3 regions of the Cohnella abietis genome follow, and region 2 is predicted to be linked to each of the others. Evidence: predicted binding sites of a transcription regulator. Region 2 holds the regulator's gene; each other region holds the start of a gene.
What was found. The regulator Rex, encoded in region 2, represses fermentation and respiration genes when NADH is low (regulators of the CRP and FNR family bind a similar motif). The targets are predictions, from matches to a motif close to TTGTGAAATATTTCACAA.
Positions count from the first base shown of each region.

Region 1 (8,262 bases), 1.5 Mb from region 2:
ATGATCGAGATCCTGATGAGTAAGAATAATGGAATGAGGGGCCTTCGGATCGATGCCCGCTTGAGTCAAAAGCTCCGTAATAGGACCGTAACAACCGGGCATTCCCGTATCTATTAATACGTAAGCCTGCTCGTCACGGATGACCGTCGGGTTGATGACCATATGGTTCTCGCCCATCTGAAGAGTAATCTCTAGCATCTCAATCTGTTCATTAATTTTCATGTTGCGCCAAAGCTTAGTTGCTCTGGCTCACCTCCTTATATTTTCTGACAATAAAACTCACGAGTACATTATATGACTTTAAGGTTTTTGCGTCAATTCCTTTATTGACCATCAGGTTAGGGCATGTCAGAATGTGTAGAGGTGGAAAATATGGAACAATTCAAAAGAAAACAAATCATAGATACGGCAATGCGAATTTTCAAGGAAAAAGGATATTTCGCAGCCTCCATGCAGGACATCGCTGAAGCTTGTGGCATGGCCAAAGCGAGCATCTATAAAGTATTTCCCTCGAAAGAGGATTTATTTACCGGGATCTTCGTCGAGGTACACCGGACACTGTTCGAAGAAGCACGAGCGCTTGATCGCACGCTTACGTTGGAGGGGCATCCGCCTAAGGAAATTTTGCGCCGCAAGATCGTGTTTCAGCTGCAATTTATGCTCGAAAACTACTTTTTCACCAGCGAATTCAAGGAGCTGCCGCTTACAAGCAACGAGAATTTTCTGCATGAATGGCGTAAAAAAAGAGCCACGCTGCTTACGATGCACCACGACTGCTTCCTTGAAGCATATGGCGCGCCCATTGCCCCCTATCTGGGAGATACCGTGGCTATCTTCCGCGGCATGTTGAAGGAATATTTATCTCATTCGGTACAGTCCGTAATCGCGGTCCCCATGGCTGATTTGGCCGGATTCCTCACAGATAGGATGGATGTGATCATCAGCGATTTAATCGCAAGCAAAGCGGAACCAGTTCTCAAGACTTCGAGTGCTTATTTCAACGACATCAACCAGTTGGATGACGAAACACGAAAGGCCAATCTTGAAGAGTTTCTGAAATTTGTTGTCGTCAAAATCAAGGAGCTACCCCAGCTAGTACGCATTCAGGATGAGCTGCTCGAGGTAATCGATCTGCTGCAGCGCGAGCTTGGACAACCTAAGCCAAATAGTACCCTTTTGCGGGTTTACGTCACCTTCCTAGATACCGTCAGCGAGTTGAGACCTTATGTAAACCAGCTCGTCCTTATGCTGAACCGTTCGTCAATGCAACATGATAAGCAATAGGGGAATTCCCCCCTCGCCATCTCGCGAGAAATGCCTTTCGAGAGCTGCAACGAGCTTTTCGACTTCGGCTCACGACTGCCCTGCAAACAAATCAGAAAAGCCAGCCCAATCTCATAGGCGAGACTGGCTTTTCTGATATTGTCTAATAACCTATTTAAGGGGTTGATACTTTGCAAAGCCAAAATAAAAAGTATATTACAGGTATTTTTCTTATTGGTGCACTAGCTATTCTTACTATAGTTTTTATTTTTTCGAATCAACAGAACAAGAAAAAGCTACATGATATTCACAATCAAATTGACCAAGCGTTTATTTATCAGATTGGTGAGACCGAGAGTAGTCTTAATAGAATAGACTTATCAGAACCAAACGATGTTTTACGTGAATACCCAAAACTAATTTCCCAACTATCTGCTGTATCAGCCTTATCAAGATTGACCTCATATGAAAAAGAGAATGAGCTTTTGAATGGATCTCTATATAGTCTTTATATTGCCTTGCTCCAGCCCGAAAATAATCAAGAAATCATTAATACTATTAATTCTGATACTATCCAAACCTTGCGTGAAACCCTGAAGCAATTGCATGATGATCCCCTAAATAATGAAATCACCAAGAAAATCGCAAATCTAAGCAGTAAATTATTAAATAAATAGCTCAACTTTCGCAGCACGCTAATACACTTAACCCCATTCTCTAGCAGAAGATTTCATGAAATCTTCTGCTTATTGACGAAAACCACTCATCTTGTTTGCACCGTGTATGCACGTCTCGGCTCGGGGGCAGATTCCTTAGAAGCCCTCAGTGCGTTATTCCCTCGCGGATGCGGATTTTCGCCTCCCTTAGTAGCCCTCAGTGCGTTATTCCCTCGCGGATGCGGATTTTCGCCTCCCTTAGTAGCCCTCAGTGCGTTATTCCCTCCCGAATGAGGATTTCCCGCTCCCTTAGTAGCCCTCAGTGTTACTACTTAGGTCGTGCTAAATCGGAATTGTCCGCGGAGTGCAGATACAAGCGAAGCATGTAGGGGAAGTTGCTGTTTTAGAAGCGTGGAAATAAACCCGCGTATGCTGGCAAAGCGTTGTCCGCCTTCGTTGGTACGGAAGCAGCCGGATATTTTTTGCTTCACCTTGGACATGCGGATGTCGCGTTCAGCCTGGTTGTTGTCAAACGGTATTCGGGCATCTCGAAGAAAGCGAAGAATCGACACTTTGTGCTGTTCGAATCGCTGTCCGAGATTGGCTGCTTTGCTTTTACATTTTCGCCCTTTTGGCCCTGTTTTGGCGCGAACGGCATCTTTTACCCACTCGGTTTTCCCAAGTGCCAGGATGGCGTCGTAGCGCACATCGATTTCGGTGAGGACTTCTTCCGTCAAAGCGACGTCAGCCGCGCGAGACTTTTTAGCCAGCACCCAGCTTCGTTGGAGCAACTCCTTCATCTGGGTCGCCCATTTGTGGCGGTCGTGCTCCGCAATGCCTTGGCACTCGCGAAGCAAATGCGCGTTGCACAGTGCGTGAGAAAACTTAAACACCGGTTTGAAGTACGCCAAGCAGCAATCATGCACGAGCACGCCATCATAAACAGGAAGTACGCCCATGTCTACCAAAGTCTGCCCGCACCGTTTCTCCGCCAATGAGAGTAGCGTCCATTGGTCATTGGAGAGTGTGTGGAGCCATTGTTTTTTACCGTTTGTGCGCATCCCCGTTTCATCGGCATGCAAAACCGGTTGCTTCACCAATTGTTCGCGAATGGCAGGCTCCATTCGCAACGCAACGTCCGCCATTGTGCTCAATTGCGTGATCAAAGTCGTTTCGCTAGGACGCTGTCCTGTCAAATCAGCAAACAACCGCGAAATGCGATCTAACGGCAAGAGCTGGTACACGTTCAAATACGCCGTCCAAGCCGTAAAACTATCTCCGTACTGAACGGGCGCGTTGACGCGTGTCGGAAAAGCGGCAGATTGACGCGTCCGGCATGTAGGGCAACATTTCTCTTCCGCACGATGTTCGGTAACAACCAAACGAGGTAGCGGTAAATCGAATACTTGCCGTTTAATATAGCGCGTAGCCGTCACGGACGCTAATGAGGAAGCGCAATTCGAGCAAGAAGAAACCGAATGGATGACAATCTCATCTGGGTCGGTGCTAAAGCGAAGCGTATGTCCATCATGCCCTTTAGGCGCCCCCTTTTTACCGCCGGGTTGACGTAGATTGGTCGGTTTTCGAAATCCATCGCTCGAAGGCGGTTTACTACTGTTGTTACTATTCTGACCGAGTTGGCGTTCTAATTCATGAACCCGTTTCTCGAGTTTCTCGATTTGTTTTTCTTGCTTATCTATCACGGTGAGAAGCGCGTTGAAGTAACCCGCAATCTCCTGATCTCCTTTGCAAATCGTGTTCACTTGTTGCGGCGTTAGCATCTTGGTCACGCTCCTCGTTGTTGAAGATGGCATAATTATGTATTCGACATGAGGCGAAGAAATCCTTTAAAGAACATAAAAAAATCTCCCGCAATATGGGGAGACCTAAGCAGTAACCCCTCAGTGCGCTATTCCTCCACAAATGCGGATTTCCCGCTCCCTTAGTAGCCCTCAGTGCGTTATTCCCTCGCGAATGAGGATTTTCCGCTCCCTTAGTAGCCCTCTGCAATTAGAATAAAAAGTAGACACCTCTTAGTGAGAGACAGATAATGAAAAAAAGCATACGAAGAGGGTGTTGAAAATGGGTGGGAACAGGCAACATTACAATGAGACATTTAAACGTGAGGCCGTAAAGTATGTGCAAGAGCAGGGGAAGTCGTTAGAGCAGATTGCAGATGAGCTTAACGTTAATCAAGGCACTTTGCGTAACTGGGTTGGAAAGTATCGAGAGTTCGATAACGAGCCCGTAAATCAAGGAGAAACCCTTCGTCAACAATCACAACTTCTCGAAGATCAGAAACGTAAAATCGAGGATATGGAAGAAGAGATTGCAATCCTAAAAAAGGCCATGCACATCTTCAGCAGAGAAAGGAACTAAGGTTCCAGTTCATCGAAAATCATCGCTCCGAGTTTCGATTGAAGAAGATGTGCGACGTTCTAGAGGTGTCTATGAGCGGTTATTACAAGTGGCTGACCTCCGGAGTATCCGAGCTCAAAAAACGCAAAGCCAAGCTTGCCGAGCGGGTAAAATGGCACTTTTACGACTCGGATGAAAGCTATGGTAGTCCGAGAATACACGGGGAGCTTGTAAAGGAAAAATGGATCGTCTCCGAGCGTACGGTTGGTCTCATCATGCGAGAAGAGGGTTTGCGTTCCTGTATGTCCCGCAAGTTCAAAGTCTCCACAACCGATTCCAACCATGATCTGCCCATCGCTCCCAACGTACTACAGCAAGATTTCAAGGCCACAAAACCCAACGAGAAGTGGGTGGCTGACATTACCTATATCCCGTGCCGTCAAAGGAAACTGTACCTCGCCAGTATCCTGGACTTATTCACCAAACAAATTGTGGGCTGGAAGCTAAGCGATCGAATGACGACTGACCTTACACTGGATGCACTGAAAATGGCGTACGCTGCCAAGAAGCCCCCCAAGGGGTTGATTCACCACACCGACCGTGGTTCACAGTATGCCGCCAAAGATTACCGTACGCAGTTGCTGGACTACAAAATGAAGCCAAGTATGAGTCGTAAGGGTAACTGCTATGATAACGCCTGTATCGAGGCTTTTCATAGCATATTAAAGCGTGAGTTCATCTACAGTAAGCCTAAGTTTAAGACAGTGGAAGAAGCCCAGCAAAAACTCTATCGCTACATCGAATTCTTTTACAACCGGAAACGCTCAAATAGCACTATTGGTTATATGTCGCCGGTGTGCTTTGAGCAACTTTACTACGCTAACATGGCTTAAACTAATTGGTGTCTACTTTATTGACAGAAGAGCACTCAGTGCGTTATTCCCTCGCGAATGAGGATTTTCGCCTCCCTTAGTAGCCCTCAGTGCGTTATTCCCTCCCGAATGCGGATTCCCCGCTCCCTTAGTAGCCCTCAGTGCGTTATTCCCTCGCGAATGAGGATTTCCCGCTCCCTTAGTAGCCCTCAGTGCGTTATTCCTCCGCAAATACGGATTTCCCGCTCCCTTAGTAGCCCTCAGTGCGTTATTCCTCCGCAAATACGGATTTCCCGCTCCCTTAGTAGCCCTCAGTGCGTTATTCCTGCGTGAATGAGGATTTCCTCCTCCCTTAGTAGCCCTCAGTGCGTTATTGCATGGTGTAACTAATCGGAGATTATAACCCCCTAAATAGGTGATAAAGTTTTTCTGATATTGTGATTTATTTCACATAAATTGATTGAAATTAGATTTATAATCAAGACAAGAAAACAAGAAAACAAGAAAACAAGAAGACAAGAAAACAAACGAGGATGGTGATCCCGATGAAACGGTTTCGATCTCAAACATCGGTGAGAAATACAATAAACCGATAACTACAATACACCGATAACTACAAATCGTTACTTTCATAATTAACGCTTTATATACACTAAATGAGGAGTGATTGTCATGATGAAATTGTGGAGAGAGCATCGTATTGCTGCAATCCTTGTCACCATTGTCCGTTTCGTAGTTGGGTACGCTTGGATCACCGCAGGATGGCATAAAATTACCGGAGCAACACCTTTTAATGCTGGAGGATTTCTGAACGGAGCCATTAATAATCCGATTGTCGATAAGGCGACAGGCGAGGCGGTATACCCTACGTATCTAGCCTTCCTAGAACACTTCGCATTACCGAACGTTAAAATTATTAACGTCATGATTCCTTGGGGAGAGTTCCTAGTAGGTCTTGGTCTCATCCTTGGTACGCTGACTGTTACGGCTGCATTCTTCGGACTCTTAATGAACTTCATGTTTTTATTCGCTGGAACAGTAAGCACTAACCCTTGGCTAATGCTTCTCGGATTGCTGGTTGTCGTCGCTGGAACGAACGCAGGTCGCTTCGGACTTGACCGTTACGTCCTTCCACTGCTACACAAGGGCTTTGATCAACTCTTCCACCGCAAGCCGAAAGATCCGGCTACCGGCACAGGAATTTTGGCTAAATAGCAGACCCTAGTTATAACTTGAAAAAATCGTATCAAAATAAAGAAATGGCGGTACAAGGGTTATCCTTGCATCGCCATTTCTTGCTTTATTTCCATTCCCCTCTCCTCCCCTCTCTAGATGGGGAACCTTTCCGAAAAGCCAAGGGGCTCATATCATACATTTTTTTGAACGCTTTCGAAAAGTATGACATATTGCTATAACCCGCCACTTGTGCGATTTCGCTGATCGGCTTGTCGCTACCGCGTAGTAGCTGCTTGGTCAGCTTCATTTTCTCAGACTGAATAAATTCGGTGAGCGACTCTCCCGTCTCCTTCTTGAACAGCCTTGATAAATATGCCGGGTTTAAGTGTACCAAATCAGCAAGCTCCATCCGCTCGATGCGATCGTCCAAATGGGCAATCACATACTCTTTCACCCTCTGCACGATTGAATCTTCATCCTTCTTCACGTAACGGCTGACTGCCCCTGTTACTCGTATACTCCACTGCTCAATTTGGCTGATCGTTTTCGGTACGAATGCGGGCTCAAGAGCTTCCGCCTCAGCGAATACCTCCTGCACGCTTTTCCCTCGCTTGTGCAGTACCGAATAGATCGCCTGAAGAACGCTGTGGTAATAAATGAGCAACGCTTCAGCGTTACCCCCTTCAATCTTTAGAATCGCCAGCGATTGAACAATTCGCTCGCGCAAAGCAGCTTCCGCCCCTTGCTCGATCAGTCCAGGCCATTCCGACAAATCAAAGGTCCGTAGCCGATTGACCTCTTCCCGCTCCGGCTTATGTAAATGCACCGAACGCGATTTCGAAATATTATCGAACTCCAGCTTCAATAACGCTTCGTAATTTGACTTCGTACGTTCTATAGCCGACTTCTGACCAATATAGCAGGAAGATTTGCAATAAAAATGACGCTCGCAATATAGCAGAAATTCCTCACATCTTCTGACCCACTCATTCGGATCCGGTGTAGCAGCCTTGTCGAAGTATACGAATGCAACATTAGCTCCATTGCGCTCCTGAACGGCGCAGCCCGCACCGTCAACTAACAGAATCTCTTCTGCTACTTTACGGATCGCGTATTCCATTAGCTCTTCATCCCGCTCATTAAATGCCTGCATCCATTGCTCGACACTGATCAGAATCGGCAATACATCCATACGGTCAGGGTCAAACGGAACTGCGTATTCCGCGATTGCCTTCCGAAGCTGATCAGAAGCAGACGGAATTCGCGATCCCAGCACGTCCTGCCAGAAACGTTCAACAAGCAGCGGTTTTTTCGACTCCCAAAACGTATTCGCTTTATCATAGGCGGACTTACGATCCCACTCTTGCTGTATAGAGGCTACGATTTTGTGTGCTGTTTCCTCGAGCGCCGCAAAATCGACTGGCTTAAGCAAATAATCCTGGGTTCCAAGCTGGATCGCTCTCTGAGCGAAATGAAAGTCGGCATGGCACGTCAGAAATAGCGTTACGATATCCGAATCGTGGCGGCGAATCCATTCAATCAGCTCAAAGCCGTCTCCTCCCGGCATCTCGATATCACAAATGACGACATCGATCGGAACGCTGACAAGTATGTCCTGGGCATCCCTAATATTGTACGCTTCATAAACTCCGGTAAATCCGACACCCGCCCAATTCACACCCGACTTTAGCCCTTCTACAGCATAAATCTCATCGTCCACGATCAGCAGATTAAACATCGACAGCTTTGCCTCCTTCACGATCGTCTTTGTACATAGGAATCCGAATAGTAACGCGCGCTCCATGTGGTACAAGATTGGTGAATACCATCTCGGCTTCGCCGCGATACATCATCTTAAGCTGATTGTATACGTTCCATATTCCGATATGTTCATCCGTAAAAGTGCGATCCTCCAGCCGTTCGGCCAGATTGTCTGT
Region 1 is NZ_AP019400.1:1,571,565-1,579,826, reverse strand. Features, by position in the region: gene KCTCHS21_RS06425 (MBL fold metallo-hydrolase) at 1-222, opposite strand, end outside; gene KCTCHS21_RS06420 (TetR/AcrR family transcriptional regulator) at 373-1,284, shown strand; gene KCTCHS21_RS06415 (hypothetical protein) at 1,455-1,940, shown strand; gene tnpC (IS66 family transposase) at 2,252-3,700, opposite strand; gene KCTCHS21_RS06405 (transposase) at 4,002-4,298, shown strand; gene KCTCHS21_RS06400 (IS3 family transposase) at 4,310-5,170, shown strand; gene KCTCHS21_RS06395 (DoxX family membrane protein) at 5,822-6,364, shown strand; gene KCTCHS21_RS06390 (response regulator transcription factor) at 6,450-8,063, opposite strand; gene KCTCHS21_RS06385 (sensor histidine kinase) at 8,056-8,262, opposite strand, start outside.
Region 1: KCTCHS21_RS06395 (DoxX family membrane protein) is a predicted target of Rex. The motif match lies at 5,585-5,602, and genes of this name have one in related genera.

Region 2 (8,262 bases):
GATGAGGTAAGGACAAAAGCTTTCCCAGAGGAGAAGCACTCGTTCCCTCTAGAGCAATCATCTAACCAGAGCATTTCATCTAAGCTGTACGGAGGAGAAGGGAAATGACACCTAAGATTATCCGAACGATTGTCGAATTGCGGCAAGCGATTGCCGAATTCAGGAAGCTTAGCGAAGATAATCGATCGGTAGGATTCGTTCCAACGATGGGCTACCTACATGAAGGGCATGCCAGCCTTTTACGTCAGTCTGCTTCTGATAATGGTCTAACCGTGCTAAGTATTTTCGTTAATCCGCTACAATTTGGACCTAATGAAGATTTGGATAAATATCCTCGAGATGAGGAGCGGGACATTAAGGTTGCTGCTACAGCTGGCACGAATATCATATTTATTCCTGCTTTAAGTGAAATGTATCCAAACCAAGCATTAACACATATTAGCGTCAGCGAAATTACCGAGAGGTTATGCGGTGCAAGCCGACCGGGTCACTTCGATGGTGTAGCTATAGTTGTTACCAAGCTATTTAACATCGTGCAGCCTGACCGTGCTTATTTCGGTTTGAAGGATGCCCAGCAGCTTGCTGTTATTTCTCAGATGACGCAAGACCTTAATATACCAGTAGAAATTGTTCCATGTCCGATTTTACGTGAAGAGGATGGGCTGGCTCTCAGCTCCCGTAACGTATATCTTGATGAGGACCAAAGAAGCCAAGCACTTATTTTATCTCAATCACTTTCTGCTTCGACAGATTGGATTCAGGCAGGAATTTCTGCGTCTGAGCTAATTGCGAAACTTAAGGCTGAAATTAGCAAAGCGCCGCTCGCTAAGATTGATTATGTGGATGTTCTCACGTATCCTAATTTGAGTCAGCTTAATAAAGATCGACCACTTAATGAAAATAACAATGATTTGTTGATTGCTGTAGCTGTATATTTCGGTAAAACTCGTCTTATCGATAATAGGCTGCTAAATCCAGTGGAGGTAGGTGAAGGTTTATGTTTCGCCAAATGATGAAATCCAAAATACACCGTGCAACAGTGACGGAAGCGAATTTGAATTATGTCGGAAGTGTAACGATTGACCAGGACTTGCTTGAACTGGTTGATATTTTACCTGATGAGAAGGTTCAGATCGTTAATAATAATAATGGGGCCCGTTTTGAAACCTATGCAATACCAGGGCCAAGAGGGTCTGGTGTCATTTGCCTAAACGGTGCAGCAGCCAGACTTGTGCAGCCGGGAGATCAGGTCATTATTATCAATTATGGTTTATTTTCTGACGAAGAAGCTCGCCAGCATCACCCGAAGGTTGCAATCATGGATGAAAATAATCATGTTGTTAAATTATTGGCGGAAGAGCCGCATTCGACCGTTTTGTAATACGTATGAAACACCTCCTTGGAACGCAGAATGAGCAGTACAGTTTCACTTGCGACAAGGGGGGACAATATGATTCGACAATTGTTTGCGACAATGAATGATGTATTAGATGATCTTATACTCCGATTTCCGACCTCTTCCGGTGATGAAAAAAAGATGCTACAGCAGCAATGGGACATGCTCAAAACGCTAAGTGATGATATTATTGAGTCATGGCTACAGTTTGAAGACAAGATGGGGATGTTTAGGGATCTTCAGCAGCAGCCTGCCGTGACCGAGGCTAAAGCGCCACAGAAGCTTGTAGGCTCATTTATTAAAGGACAAGGTTACTTTAAGCTGCAGATGTTTAAGCAGGCTTCTGAGCAATTAGAGGAAGCGGTAGCCGAATATCCTGAATTTACTTGCGTACGATTATTTCTTGGGATGTCTCGGATGCATATGAGACAATGGAATGAAGCGCAAAGGCATTTCCAATTAATTGTGTCCACATCGGAAGAGACCAGACTACAAGCGATCGCTTATAATGCATTAGGCTGCATTCAAGCTATTTATGCCCATATTGATCAAGCTCAGCATTATTTTCTCAAAGCGTTGGAAGTCGATCCCTCCTTCACTGATCCTCAGTTGAATTTGGAATCGATCCAGCAGGGAAGTGGACAGCTGCAGCTTCAATTCGGAAGTGCTGAGCTGCAAAGCTTAGTTCAGGTCTAGATATCGCCCGTTATATATACGGTTCTGGTTGCCGGAAGGAAAGGAAGTCAGCAATGAAATTTGCCGTGCTCGATTTTGAAACAACGGGCATGTCGTCCGATAAAGATGAAATTATACAAACGGGGCTCGCGCTAATTGATGAGGCGGGTACCGTTTGTTCAACGTATGCTAGCTATGTGCGTCCAAGCAGGCCGGTACCGCCTGAGATAACGCGTTTAACGGGGATCACCAATGAGGATGTCATCAATGCTAATGAGCTTGAAGATATGCTTAATGAGGTTGTCCCTTTCCTTCAGGATGCTGTACTTGTAGGGCACAACGTAGAGTTCGATGCTTCCTTCTTGCAAGCCGCCCTAGATCGGAGCGGCTATTTGCCATTCGCAGGACGAATGATTGATACAGTGGAGCTTACTCGCCTTCTGTATCCCACCCAGCCATCTTATTCATTATCATCACTTACACAAACCCTTAATATTAGTCATGATCGCCCTCATCAGGCTGACAGTGATGCTGTTGCAACCGCAGAGCTATTCCTGCTGTGCTTGAACAAGCTCAGGACGTTGCCATTATTTACTTTGCAGCGGCTTAGAGCTATGTTCGATCAGGAAAGCAATGATCTAGGCTGGCTAATTGCTGACGTAGCTGTTTGGCGTGAAACGCAGCCATTCATTCAAGAGGAAGGGGTTCATCACTTCCGTCAATTCGCGATGAATGTGGGCGACTGGAGCGAGGATGCACTTACAAATCGGAGCGAAGATACAACGGATGCATCTAAGCTGTTGAAGGATATGTCATTCGACGAATATCTAGCTATCGTTCAGAATAATCTCAAGCAGCTGTTTCCCGGATATGAATCAAGGGAAGGTCAGGAGATTATGTTCCAGGAGGTTGTTGGAGCATTAGAGCAGGACTCTCATTTATTGGTGGAAGCGGGAACAGGAACGGGGAAATCACTAGGCTATTTGTTGCCTTCACTATATTATGGGTTAAAGGAAGACAAAAAAGTCGTAGTCACTACTCATACAATTCAGCTTCAGGAGCAGCTTCGTGAACGAGATTTGCCTTTGCTTCAGCAGGTTCTTCCTATGCCTTTTCGCGCAGCGGTATTCAAGGGTCGTAGTAACTACTTATGCTTGAGGAAATTTGAGAGCCGTCAGCAAATTCCAGAGCATGCACTAGGTCGCGAGGATGCCATTACTCGAGGGGGAATGACGGTATGGCTTGGAGAAACGGAAAGAGGGGAATCTGAAGAGCTCAATATCGGTACTCGGAACAAGGAGGAATGGGATGCAGTATCCAGTGATGCAGCATCTTGTCTGAATCGTGCCTGTCCTTGGTTCCGTCGCTGCTTCTATCATCGAGCACGGAACGAAGCCGGTAAAGCAGATCTTATTATTACGAATCATGCTCTGGTGTTCACTGACATACGCGCTGAGCATCGGCTTTTACCCGCATATGATAGACTGATTGTAGATGAAGCGCATCATCTGGAAGAGGTTGCAAGCCATCATCTCGGACAGAAAACAGGGCATTCAACGCTAGCTATTCCTCTTCAACGTATCTGGAAAGATGCACGTACTGGTTTATTGCCTCAGTTAATTAGCACTGTTTCATCATTAGGAACGGGCAATTCATCGGCTTGGACAGAAAAGCTAGAGGTAATCGTGCCCAAAATTCATGAAATACGTGATGCATGGGAGCGATGGATGGATGCTTTGTTTAATTTGCTCGCTAGTCAGGCCTCTACAGATGAAACAGGCAATTATACCTATAGGCTGAAGCCATCGGAGCTGCCTTCACAGTGGGAGAGCTTGTCCGTAGATGGGAACAATGTGATCCAGCTACTTTCCGATTTTATCCGGCCTCTAGAGAAATTAACGATTGAAATTCGGGAAGATGCGGATGAGCTTAGCTTGCAAGGGATGCTAACCGACCTAAGCGGAGTGCTGAAAGACTTGGCCAATGTGCGAGCAGATACACAATCTTTTGTCTCGCTTGGCAAGCCTGAGTTCGTTTATTGGGTAGAGGGGCATTCTCAGTATCGCGGGAGATCGGTATGGATATATGGAGTGCCAGCGGATGTAAGCGTGCTCCTTAAAGAAGGTGTATTCGATCGCAAAGCAAGCGTCATTATGACATCAGCTACACTTACGATTGATAAGTCTTTCCGTTACGTCACTGAGCAGCTTGGGCTAGATGCGGCTGAGAAGGATGGGAGATTAAAGACGGCATTACTTCCATCCCCTTTCAAATATCGCGAGCAGGCGTTAGTTCTTATCCCTAGAGATTTTCCTGCGATTAAAGGACGCGATGGAGAAACAACCTTCATCAATGCGTTAGTCGATTCGCTTCAGGAAATGGCCCGAACAGTGGGAGGGCGTATGCTTGTGCTCTTTACCTCCCATCGTATGCTTAAAACCGTGTATGGGCCTCTGAAGGAGCGACTAGAGTCAAGCGGGATTCAAGTGTTAGGACAAGGAATGGACAGTGGCAGCCGTAGCCGCTTGACACAGCAATTCATTAAGCAGCCAGCATCGGTGTTGCTAGGAACGAGTAGCTTCTGGGAAGGAATTGATTTGCCAGGAGATGCGCTGACTTGTCTTGCAATTGTCCGCTTGCCCTTCCAGCCTCCGAACCACCCGGTCGCAGAAGCCAAATCAGAGAAGCTCCAAGCTGAGAATAAAAATCCTTTCATGAAGCTATCACTTCCTCAGGCAGTTATACGCTTTAAGCAAGGCTTTGGCCGACTAGTAAGAACGGCTTCTGATAAAGGCATCGTCATATTATATGATACAAGAGTAATAGAAACGAATTACGGTAAATATTTCTTGTATTCCTTACCTGGTCCCAAGATGGAACATTTGCCGACAGCGGCGATGGCTGCCCGTGTAAGCTCATGGCTTAATCCGATTGTCGATGGTGAAGAGGGAGAGTTGTCATGAAACCGAACAAAATATCCGAGGCAGTCGTAAGACGACTTCCTGTCTATCTAAGATTTCTTAACGAGCTGAGTGCTAGTCGCATCCAGACAGTATCCTCGCAGGATTTGGGGGAGAAGCTTGATCTAAATCCTGCACAAATACGTAAGGACTTAGCCTACTTTGGAGAGTTCGGACGCAAAGGCGTTGGCTACAATGTCGATTATTTAATAGAAAAGATTCGCCAAATTCTTAAGCTAGACAAAATGATGCATGTTGCTTTGGTGGGGACAGGTAATTTGGGTCGTGCATTGTGCAACTATAATATGTACATTAAAGATAATATGAAAATTGTATCTGTTTTTGATGCTGATGAGAGCAAGAAGGGAACACTTATCAATCAATTAACCGTGCAGCCTATGCAGGAGCTATCGGCTGCAGTTAAACAACATGATATATCAGTTGGCATCATAACGGTTCCTTCTGCAGAGGCTCAGAATGTAGCCGATCAATTCGTGGCAGCGGGTATCCGAGGGATACTGAACTTCGCTCCAGTCGTTCTGAAGTCAATTCCTGGAGTGAGAATTCACCATGCTGATTTTACTGCAGAGCTACTTAGCTTGGCTTATTATATGGATCATATTAATGGTTCTTTGAATGGAGAGGAAAGCCAATGACGCGCTTACTTATTAATAATGGTACATTCGTAACAATGGATGCACAGCTGCCCCAATTCGAGGGTTGGATGGCAATAGAGGGCGATCTTATTGCTGGTCTTGGAGAAGGAAGCGCTCCTGAGCAAGAGAAATCTCGTGCTACTGAGATTATGGACGGCAAGGGACTACTGTTCATGCCTGGGCTTGTTAATACGCACGGCCATGCTGCAATGTCTTTGCTTCGCGGACTTGCGGACGATCTTGCTTTACAGGATTGGCTGCAAAATCATATGTGGCCAACAGAAGCTAAATTTACGGGTGACGACGTATATTGGGGTTCAGCTCTTGCTGCGGCGGAAATGATCAAAAGTGGTACCACCACATTTGTAGATATGTATGACCATATGCAACGTGTCGGCGAGGTGGTCGAGCAATCGGGTATGCGGGCTAGCTTAACCCGTGGTGTAATTGGCTTATGTCCTGAGGACGTCCAGAAGGCAAAGCTAGCGGACGCTATTCAGTTCGCCAAGGACTGGCATGGCGCAGCTGACGGACGTATTAGCGTTATGATCTCACCTCATGCTCCTTACACATGTCCACCCGACTATATTGTCAAATTCGTAGAAGCAGCGCATGAGCTTAATTTGCCAATGCACACTCATATGTCCGAAACGATAGCTGAGGTTGAGCAGAATGTTAGAGACTATGGCTACCGTCCGGTTGAGCATTTGGACCGTTTAGGTATGTTTAGTCGTCCTACTCTAGTTGCTCACGCCGTTCATCTAAATGATGAGGAAATTGCGTTGCTAGCGGAACGTAATGTTGCTGTCTCCCATAACCCGGTAAGCAACTTGAAGCTTGCAAGCGGGATCGCGCGAGTGCCTGATTTAATGAAGGCAGGAGTGACTGTATCACTCGGTACGGACAGTGCAGCTAGTAACAACAATCTGGATCTGTTCCAAGAAATATCTATGGCTGCTTTGCTGCACAAAGGCGTCAGTGGGGATCCGACAGTTGTTCCAGCGGCTGAGGCATTACGGATGGGAACCGTATACGGGGCTCGTTCCATTGGTTTAGAAGGAATCGTGGGCCAGCTTAAGGTGGGGCTCAAGGCAGATTTCATTGCTCTTTCCATCAGCAAGCCGCATTTTGTTCCACACACAGATTATGTTTCACATTTGGCTTATGCAGCTAGAGGGTCGGACGTAAGTCATGTGTGGGTCAATGGCAAACAATTGTTGAAAAATGGTCAGCTACTCACTCTCGATGAAGAGAAGATTCTCGCTGAAGCGGAACGTTGTTTCCAGAGGCTTCGGGGATGAATCTGAGCCGCAGTGAGGGTAAACGGAGATTACCGTCTCTTTCGCTTAGAAGATGGCTAGTCATATTGGCTGGTTTTGTTGTTTTTGTTATCGTTACCTTCGTTCTGTACGTTCGTTCCGCGGATACTGATCATCGTAATGCCGAGAACAACGCCATACGAATCGCCAAAGAGCAAGCAGGGCTAGTCGAAGTCTCCAATGCGGTAATTCACACTTGGGATGAGACGGTATGGGTTGTAAATGGAAAAGATGCTGAGGAGCAGGAATGGATGGTATGGGAGCGCGAGGCTGAGACCATTAAAGAAAAGGTCAGCGACAACATGTCTGAGCAGCAGATGATTGCAAAGTTCTCGCAGGAGCACAATGGATTAATGCCGATTCGCATCATTCCGGGTTGGTTTCAGAACGGGCCTGTGTGGGAAATTCGTTACTGGAATGAGGCAGAGCAGAACAATCAGCGGCATCAATCGATTGATTTTTACTCCTTCAAAACAGGATCAAAGCTTAAAACCTATGTTCTCTCGAGTTAGTAAGCAAAACATAAACATTCCGCTGCATTAAGCTAAATAGACATAATAACGGCTGGCCCATAAGTGATGAACTTATGGGCTGCTTTTTTATATCGAATGGAAAGTATGAGCCGTTTGACGTTAGTCCTCCAAATTTAACTTACTGAGTGAACTACACATATGTGTTGGCAGACAGGTATGTGTAGTTCACTCAGTAAGTCCGGAAAGCAGCAGGGCTCGTAAAAATAGAAGAATCTTGATAGACCGCTTATAGCTGTGGCACGGTTCGACCTCATGGAGAACAAGAGCTGCGAAGTGCGTAATAATGGTTGTTGAGATTTTCCCGACAGCGCCTAAATAGGCGTTTTTTTGTTGTTTTACCATTGATCATCTAACGATTAGTATATCAAATCCTGATATACTATTAGCTGTACCTCATTGAAACATTCAATCCTAACTAAACAGATAACTATTTGTAGGAGGGGTTTAGCATAATGAAAATACGAATAATACCTATTACAATAACTGTGGCATTAGCGGCCGTCATTCTGTTCGGAGGATGGTTTGCTTACAGACATTATGGCGTTGAGAAGCCTTTAGACAAGGTTGCCAATTCAGTTGCTGGTGTAGAAACTGCTAAGGTCGAGATGTCCAATGGACTTGTTACAGTGAAAGTTAAACTGGCTCCAGATGCTGATCTTGGAGAAGTATATCGTCTAATAAAAAAAGATGGAGCGAGTGAGATTGGAAGCAAAAAGCTGGAAT
Region 2 is NZ_AP019400.1:3,039,592-3,047,853, forward strand. Features, by position in the region: gene panB (3-methyl-2-oxobutanoate hydroxymethyltransferase) at 1-108, shown strand, start outside; gene panC (pantoate--beta-alanine ligase) at 105-1,013, shown strand; gene panD (aspartate 1-decarboxylase) at 998-1,381, shown strand; gene KCTCHS21_RS13005 (hypothetical protein) at 1,451-2,092, shown strand; gene dinG (ATP-dependent DNA helicase DinG) at 2,146-5,034, shown strand; gene KCTCHS21_RS13015 (redox-sensing transcriptional repressor Rex) at 5,031-5,687, shown strand; gene KCTCHS21_RS13020 (amidohydrolase) at 5,684-6,988, shown strand; gene KCTCHS21_RS13025 (cell wall elongation regulator TseB-like domain-containing protein) at 6,985-7,518, shown strand; gene KCTCHS21_RS13030 (hypothetical protein) at 7,992-8,262, shown strand, end outside.

Region 3 (8,262 bases), 3.0 Mb from region 2:
ACAAGATCTTCTGGTGAGGTCAGAATTGTTAAAGATTTAGACGCATCAGTTGAAGGTAGAGACGTCCTTATTGTAGAAGATATTATTGACAGTGGATTGACCCTAAGCTACTTGATCGATGTCCTGGAGCGCCGCAATGCGTTGTCCGTTAACGTGGTGGCTCTGTTCGATAAACCGGGACGCCGTACAGTAGACCTGAACGCAGACTACACCGGATTTAGTATTCCTGATGCATTCGTCGTTGGATATGGGCTTGATTATGCGGAGAGATACCGCAATTTGCCTTATGTCGGAGTGCTCAAGCCGGAAGTCTATACGGTTTAAGAGCTCGCCGTCCATACGGTGGTGCGTTATTATTGTGATGCCAAGACAGGCTATGGTAAAATGATGTAAGCGTGTCGAGAGGAGGTCGGGGATGAATCGGTTCATCCGGAACACAGGGTTTTACTTACTTATCTTTTTGGTAACGGTTGGGATTGTTCAGTTTTTCATTGGGAAGCAGGATACGACCAAGGAACTGAATTACAATCAAATTGTTCAAGCAGTCCAGCAGGGCAATGTTAAGGAACTGACCTTGCAAATTCAAAGCGGCACCTATTTAGTAACAGGTGAATATAAGCCTAAGGCCGCTAATGAGAAGGGCGAAACGTTCATGGGCCGTGCGCCTTATGCCGATTACGCACTTCAACAGCTTACTCAGATTGGGTTAGAGAAAAACTTTGAAGTTAACATTAAAAAAATGCCGGGACAAAGCTTCTGGCTGACATTCTTGACCTCTATTATCCCTTTCATCATCATGTTCGTTCTCTTCTTCTTCCTGATTAATCAGGCACAAGGCGGCGGCGGTAAGGTGATGAATTTCGGCAAAAGTCGTGCCCGTCTCTATAATGAAGAGAAGAAACGGGTCACGTTCGAGGATGTGGCCGGAGCGGATGAAGAGAAGCAAGAGTTGGTCGAGGTTGTCGAGTTCTTGAAGGATCCCCGTAAGTTTGCGGCGCTTGGCGCACGCATTCCAAAAGGTGTTCTCCTCGTCGGTCCTCCAGGTACAGGTAAAACGTTGCTTGCTCGTGCAGTAGCGGGTGAAGCGGGCGTTCCGTTCTTCACTATATCTGGTTCTGATTTTGTTGAAATGTTCGTGGGCGTCGGGGCATCCCGTGTTCGTGACTTGTTCGAGAATGCAAAGAAAAACTCGCCATGTATTATCTTTATCGATGAGATCGATGCTGTTGGTCGTCAACGGGGCGCAGGCCTTGGTGGTGGACATGATGAGCGTGAGCAAACACTCAATCAGCTTCTCGTAGAGATGGACGGCTTCGGTGCCAATGAAGGTATCATTATCGTTGCTGCAACGAATAGACCAGACATTCTTGATCCAGCCTTGCTTCGTCCAGGCCGGTTTGACCGTCAGATTACGGTTGATCGTCCAGACGTTAAGGGCCGTGAAGCAGTATTGAAGGTTCATGCTCGCAACAAGCCTTTGAATAAAGATGTTCGTCTTGGCACTATTGCTAAACGTACAACTGGATTTACAGGTGCTGATCTGGAAAACTTACTCAACGAGGCAGCCTTGCTTGCTGCACGTCGTAATAAGAAAGATATCGCCATGCAAGAAGTCGATGAAGCGATTGACCGTGTTATCGTAGGTACGGAGAAGAAAAGCCGTATCATTAGCGATCGTGAGAAGCGTATTGTCGCTTATCATGAAGCGGGTCATACAATTGCTGGATTCTTCCTTGAGCATGCGGATACGGTACACAAGGTAACGATCGTTCCACGTGGACGTGCAGGCGGTTATGTCATCATGCTTCCTAAGGAAGACCGTATGCTTGTGACTAAGCAAGAGCTTCTTGATAAAGTGACAGGCTTGCTGGCAGGTCGTGCAGCCGAAGAAATCTTTATCGGAGAAATTGGTACGGGCGCTTATAGCGACTTTAAGTCAGCTACAAGCATCGTACGTGCAATGATCATGGAGTACGGAATGAGTGAAAAGCTCGGAACTATGCAGTTCGGTAGCAGTTCCCAAGGTCAGGTATTCTTAGGCCGTGACATCGGACATGAACAGAACTATTCTGATGCCATTGCTTATGAGATCGACCAAGAGATGCAGAGCATTACTCGTGATTGCTATGATCGTGCTAGGAAGCTCCTTAACGAGAAGAGTGCAGAGATGCATTTGTTAGCTAAGACGCTTCTTGAACAGGAGACGCTTGATCTCGAACAGATCAAGACTTTGATCGAGAAGGGTATCTTCGTAGCTAACGTTGAGGAACCATCCTCTAACGACGAGGAGTCCAAAGCTGAACCGATTGTGGATACGATTGGCGATGTCAAGGTGCGGATTCAAACCCGTGATGACGAGCCATTGCCGACTATACCGGATTCGCGCAAGGATGACGGCTCCGAAGAGCCTAAATAATAAGGTACTCATTAAACGGGATGTTCCCGCGCTGTAACGGCGCTTGGCGAACATCCCGTTTTAATATCCTGAAAAAAGGGCTTACAATCGGTGCAAGATGAATTGACAGCCTTACTTGGCAAGTGTAAATTAGTTGTTAATGAACGAACTCGTTTTCGTCCACAATAGAGACAACGATCCCGCCATGTTTGTGCATTGATTCACAAACTATCGGTTCATCTAGGGGAGGAGATTAAGCATGGAGGCTTTGGCACTAGAGCGTAAAGCAGAACAAAATCGCGAGCTACGCGAACGGCTTATGCAGCTTAAGAAGGAACGGAATGCCATTATTCTCGCTCATTATTATCAGCGTGATGAAATACAGGAGGTCGCGGATTTTCGCGGAGATTCTTTTCTGCTAGCTCAGAAAGCGGCATCAACAGATGCGGATGTCATCGTGTTCTGTGGTGTACATTTTATGGGAGAGAGTGCTAAGATTCTGGCTCCACATAAGACCGTGCTCGTTCCGGACGAACGTGCAGGCTGCCCAATGGCAGATATGGTTAATCCGATTGGACTTAGGGAATTAAAGGCAAAGCACCCGAATGCTAAAGTCGTTACCTATATTAATTCCTCTGCTGACGTTAAGGCGGAAACGGATATTTGCTGTACGTCCGCTAATGCGGTCAACGTTGTCAATTCAGTTGATGCCGATGAAGTCATCTGGTGTCCAGATAAGAACCTTGGGCATTATGTGCAGCAATTTACTGACAAGAAGATGATTATTTGGGAAGGCTACTGCAACACCCACGACATGTTGACTATTAAGGATGTCGAGGAGATGCGGGCGAAGTATCCGAATGCGGAATTCGTAGTCCACCCAGAATGCCGTCCGGAAGTCGTTGAAATGGCCGATTTCGTTGGCAGTACGACGGGTATTCTTAAGCATTGTCGGGAATCCAGTCATCAAGAGTTTATTGTAGGTACGGAGGACGGAACAGGATATCAGCTTCGTCTGGATAGTCCTAATAAATCCTTTCATTTCGCATCGAAATTTCTCGTCTGCCCGAACATGAAGGTTAATAACCTGAAGAAGGTTGTTAAAGCCTTAGAGACGATGCAACCGCAAATATATGTACCGCAGGATGTCGCGGACAAGGCTCGTTTATCGCTGGAGCGCATGCTGCTAGTAAAGTAAAACGGCTAAGCTGTCCAATGGACAGCTGCAGACGTTTATATCTGACGATTAGACAAGCTGAGGTATAACCTACCGATGCTTTCTAATCGTTCAAGCAGCTTGTGCTACTCTTCTGTTGAGTGGGGACAAAATAACCATGATTCCAAGGTACGTTGTTGATTTTGATCTAGACAAGCTTCCTCGCATTGAGACGGACGTGATCGTTATTGGGGCCGGCATCGCCGGACTATATACGGCGCTAAAGGCCAGCGAGACGCAGCGGGTATTAATGATAACTAAGAAGTCCTTATTCGATAGCAACACCCGCTATGCGCAAGGCGGAATTGCTGCGGTAATTTCCGATGAAGATTCTCCCGATTTTCTTGCTAAAGATACATTGATTGCTGGAGCAGGTCTTTGTAATGCCGCAGCAGTCGATGTGCTTGTTCATGAAGGGCCTCATGGGGTACAGGAGCTTATTAGATACGGCACCAACTTTGATGAAGAAGACGGCCAGTACGCTCTGACGAAGGAAGGTGCTCATAGCCAACGTCGTATACTCCATGCTAATGGGGATGCCACAGGCTTTGAGATCGTCCGTGCATTGGCGGAGAAGGTCAAATCTGATCCGACTCTTGAGCTGTGGGACGATCATTTTGTGCTGGATCTGTTGACGGAGGACGGGGAATGTCGGGGGGCGCTCGTTCAGAAGCCAGACGGATCTCGCGTTGCTGTATTCGGACGAGCTACTGTGCTTTGTACAGGGGGCACCGGGCAGCTCTATCGGTATACGACTAATCCTGAGGTGGCAACCGGTGACGGGGTGGCTATGGCCTACCGTGCAGGTGCTGATATTCGGGATATGGAGTTTAATCAATTCCACCCGACGTCTCTTTGTTATCCTGGTGCGCCTAGATTTCTTATCTCGGAGGCCGTTCGCGGCGAGGGTGCATTCTTACGCAATATTAATGGCGACAGATTCATGGAAAATTATCATCCTCAGCTAGAGCTTGCTCCTAGAGATGTTGTGGCTCGTGCAATTGTGAACGAGATGGAAACGACAAAGTCTACTTATGTTTATATTGATATTACGCATGAAAGCCCTGAATTAATTAAGCATCGTTTTCCGACGATATTTGAATATTGCTTAAATTATGGACTCGATATGACGACGGATTGGATACCTGTAGCGCCAGCAGCTCATTATATGATGGGTGGAGTCAAAACTGATCTCCATGGCGAGACTAGTATTCATCGTCTCTTTGCCTGTGGTGAAGCTTCCTCGACTGGAGTGCATGGCGCTAACCGGCTTGCAAGTAATTCATTGTCGGAGGCTATCGTTTTCGGACAACGTATCGTAGATGCTGTAAACAAGCTTACCCCAGCAAAGGCTTCTGCAGACAATGGCTTAGGCTTAGATAGGAATGCTGCATTGACGGGTGCACTTATCGAGCGCCGCCTGAAGCTTCAGAAGGGAATGGTTCGCTACGCTGGATTACGAAGAGATCGTGCCGGACTTCTTAAGGGGCTAGAGGAGTTAAAGAAGCAGCTGCCATTGTTTCAGCTGTGTCTCTCTAAGAAAGAGGAATTGGAATATGCTAATCTCTTGACCTGCGCATTCCTTGTAACCGAGGGAGCACTCAATCGTGAAGAAAGTCGTGGCGGTCATTATCGGGAAGATTATCCTCAGAGGGATGATTTGAATTGGCGTACACACACGATATTGAACCGGGAAAAAGGTATTCGTACAGAAAGGGTCGACGACGATGTTTGAACGAGAAAGCGATTGGACAATCGGTGGTCCTGCAATTGAAGCAGTGAAAGATCAGCTTCGCTCTTGGTTGGCGGAAGACATTGGTTCGGGAGACGCTACAACAATGGCGACTGTACCCCTGGGTCATGTATCGAGCGGAATTATCCATGCTAAACAGTCGGGCATTCTTGCTGGTATTCCTTTAGCGCGGCTTGTTTTCGAGGTCATAGATAAAGATTTGAAGTTTAATGCTCAGGTAGCAGATGGAGTTAGAGTGGAAAAGGGTACGGTTCTAGCCATTGTTGAAGGCTCAACACATAGCATTCTGACGGGTGAAAGACTGGCGCTCAACTTATTGCAGAGGCTTTCGGGTATTGCAACCAAAACTAACGAATACGTAGAAGCTGCTCAGGGGCAGGCTGTAAAGATTGCCGATACCCGCAAGACTACTCCAGGACATCGGACACTTGAGAAATATGCAGTTAGAGTCGGTGGTGGAGCTAATCACCGCTTCGGTTTGTATGATGCTGTCATGATCAAGGATAATCACATTAAAGCAGCTGGAGGGATTACAGCGGCAGTTCATGCGGCGAAATCCCGTATTCCCCATACGATGATGATTGAGGTAGAGGCTGAGTCTTTAGCAGAGGCTGAAGAAGCGGTTCATGCTGGGGCGCATATCGTCATGCTTGATAATATGACGGCTGCTGCGATGGCAGAGGCTGTAACGGTTGTGCGGCGTATGGCTCCACATATTGTCCTAGAAGCTTCCGGTGGGATTACACCTGAGCGAGTGGCAGACGTAGCGCGGAGTGGCGTTGACATCATATCGGTTGGGAGCTTGACTCATTCTTTTCTAGCGCTTGATATAAGCTTGGATCTGAATGCTAAGAAGCAGCAGGGGGTACCGATATGATTCTAGTAGTAGATGTCGGGAATACCAATATCGTATTAGGCTTATACGAAGGAAATATTTTAACGCATGATTGGCGCCTAAGCACGAATCGTTCCTCTACTGTAGACGAATATGGCGTACTAATTAGCAATCTATTTCAATTTGCTGGTGTTCGAGCAGAACAAATTGAGGGCGTTATTTTATCCTGTGTGGTTCCGCCAATTATGAGCGTGTTGGAGCAGCTATTCGTCAAATATGTTGGTAAAGAAGCTTTGGTTGTCGGACCTGGCATTAAGACGGGCTTAAATATTCGTTATGAAAATCCTAAGGATGTCGGCGCGGATCGGATCGTGAATGCGGTAGCGGGAATCGAGCAGTACGGCACTCCACTGGTTATTGTAGATTTCGGAACAGCGACGACCTTCGATTATATCGATGCTTCAGGTGCTTATTTAGGTGGCGCTATCGTTCCAGGTATCGGCATTGCGGCAGAGGCCTTGTACCAACGTGCAGCGAAGCTACCTCGGATTGAGCTTGCAAAGCCAAAAACAGTCATTGGTCGCAACACGGTTGCAGCTATGCAGGCGGGTATTATTTTCGGCTATGCAGGCCAGGTTGATGGAATTGTAAGAAGAATATGCAAGGAATTTGGCGTACAGCCTAGAGTCATTGCAACTGGGGGCTTGGCTGAGCTAATTGCTGGCGAGTCGGAAACGATTGAAAAGGTTGATCCTTTGTTGACGTTAGAAGGATTGAGGATTGTATATGAGCGTAATGGGTAAAAATAAATATTCAGCTATGACAAAGGTTTGTGGTTTACTGAGGGAGGGCTTGGTAGTATGAAGGACGAAATAATACGTGGTACAGCATGGAATAATGGAATACGGGTATTTGCTGCTCGCATGACTGAATTAGTTGGAGAATTGCAACGACGGCATGGAACTTTCCCTACTGCAACAGCAGCTTTGGGTCGTACTGCGACCGTATCTGCTATGATGGGATTTATGCTCAAAGGCAATGAGAAGCTAACGGTACAAGTAAAGGGTGACGGCCCACTAGGTCAAATTGTCGTTGATGCTAATGCGGCAGGAGAAGTTAGAGGTTATGTTGACCATCCCGAAGTTCATCTTGCTAGTAATAATCAAGGTAAATTAGACGTAGCAGGTGCGGTTGGACGCTCAGGCTTTGTCCATGTTACTAAGGATTTAGGACTTAAAGAGCCTTATCGGGGCAGTGTTCCCATTATTTCCGGGGAGCTTGCAGAAGATTTTACTCTTTATTTCGCAGATTCCGAGCAAAGCCCTTCTGCAGTGGGATTGGGTGTTCTAGTAGATGCAGACGGATCTGTGCTACATGCGGGTGGATATATCGTGCAAGTGCTACCGGGATTAGCAGATGATCAGCTCGTTCGCTTGGAGCAGGCAGTTGCAAACATGCCACAGGTGACAGCGTTACTCGATCAAGGAGAAACACTGGAATCGATTCTGCAGTTTCTCGTTGGGGAAGATTTGACGATACATAATTCAATCGAGCCGGTATTCAAGTGCAAATGCTCACGTGAGCGTTTTGAGAAGGCACTTATTACGCTTGGTAAGAAAGAAATCCTCAGCCTGATAGAGGAAGACGGTCAAGCGGAGCTGCACTGCCACTTCTGCAATGAGAAATATTTGTTCGAAGCTGAAGAGCTGCAAGCCTTGCATAGTCTTTCCGATAAGGATTAAGGAAGGGATGATACTTATGAGGGAGACGATACGGCTAAAGCCGCTCGTACTGCTGGCCCTCTCTGCAACCATGATCATGACTTCAGGCTGTCAATCAAGTTCTCCCCTAGCCACTCCTAGCGACAGTAATGTTAAGGATACTCCTCTTAAGGAGGATATTGTCGCAACAGTAGGGGATGTATCCATCTCCCGTCAGCAGCTGCTTGATCGACTGATATCGTCGTATGGTTCACAGACACTAAGGAGTATGATGCTCTTTGCGGCTGTGAACGAGGAGGCGAAATCGCTTGCTATCAGTGTAGCTGATGAAGAGCTGGAACA
Region 3 is NZ_AP019400.1:87,459-95,720, forward strand. Features, by position in the region: gene hpt (hypoxanthine phosphoribosyltransferase) at 1-324, shown strand, start outside; gene ftsH (ATP-dependent zinc metalloprotease FtsH) at 416-2,416, shown strand; gene nadA (quinolinate synthase NadA) at 2,655-3,593, shown strand; gene nadB (L-aspartate oxidase) at 3,730-5,346, shown strand; gene nadC (carboxylating nicotinate-nucleotide diphosphorylase) at 5,339-6,241, shown strand; gene KCTCHS21_RS00420 (type III pantothenate kinase) at 6,238-7,002, shown strand; gene hslO (Hsp33 family molecular chaperone HslO) at 7,060-7,941, shown strand; gene KCTCHS21_RS00430 (peptidylprolyl isomerase) at 7,958-8,262, shown strand, end outside.
Region 3: nadA (quinolinate synthase NadA) is a predicted target of Rex. The motif match lies at 2,605-2,622, and genes of this name have one in related genera.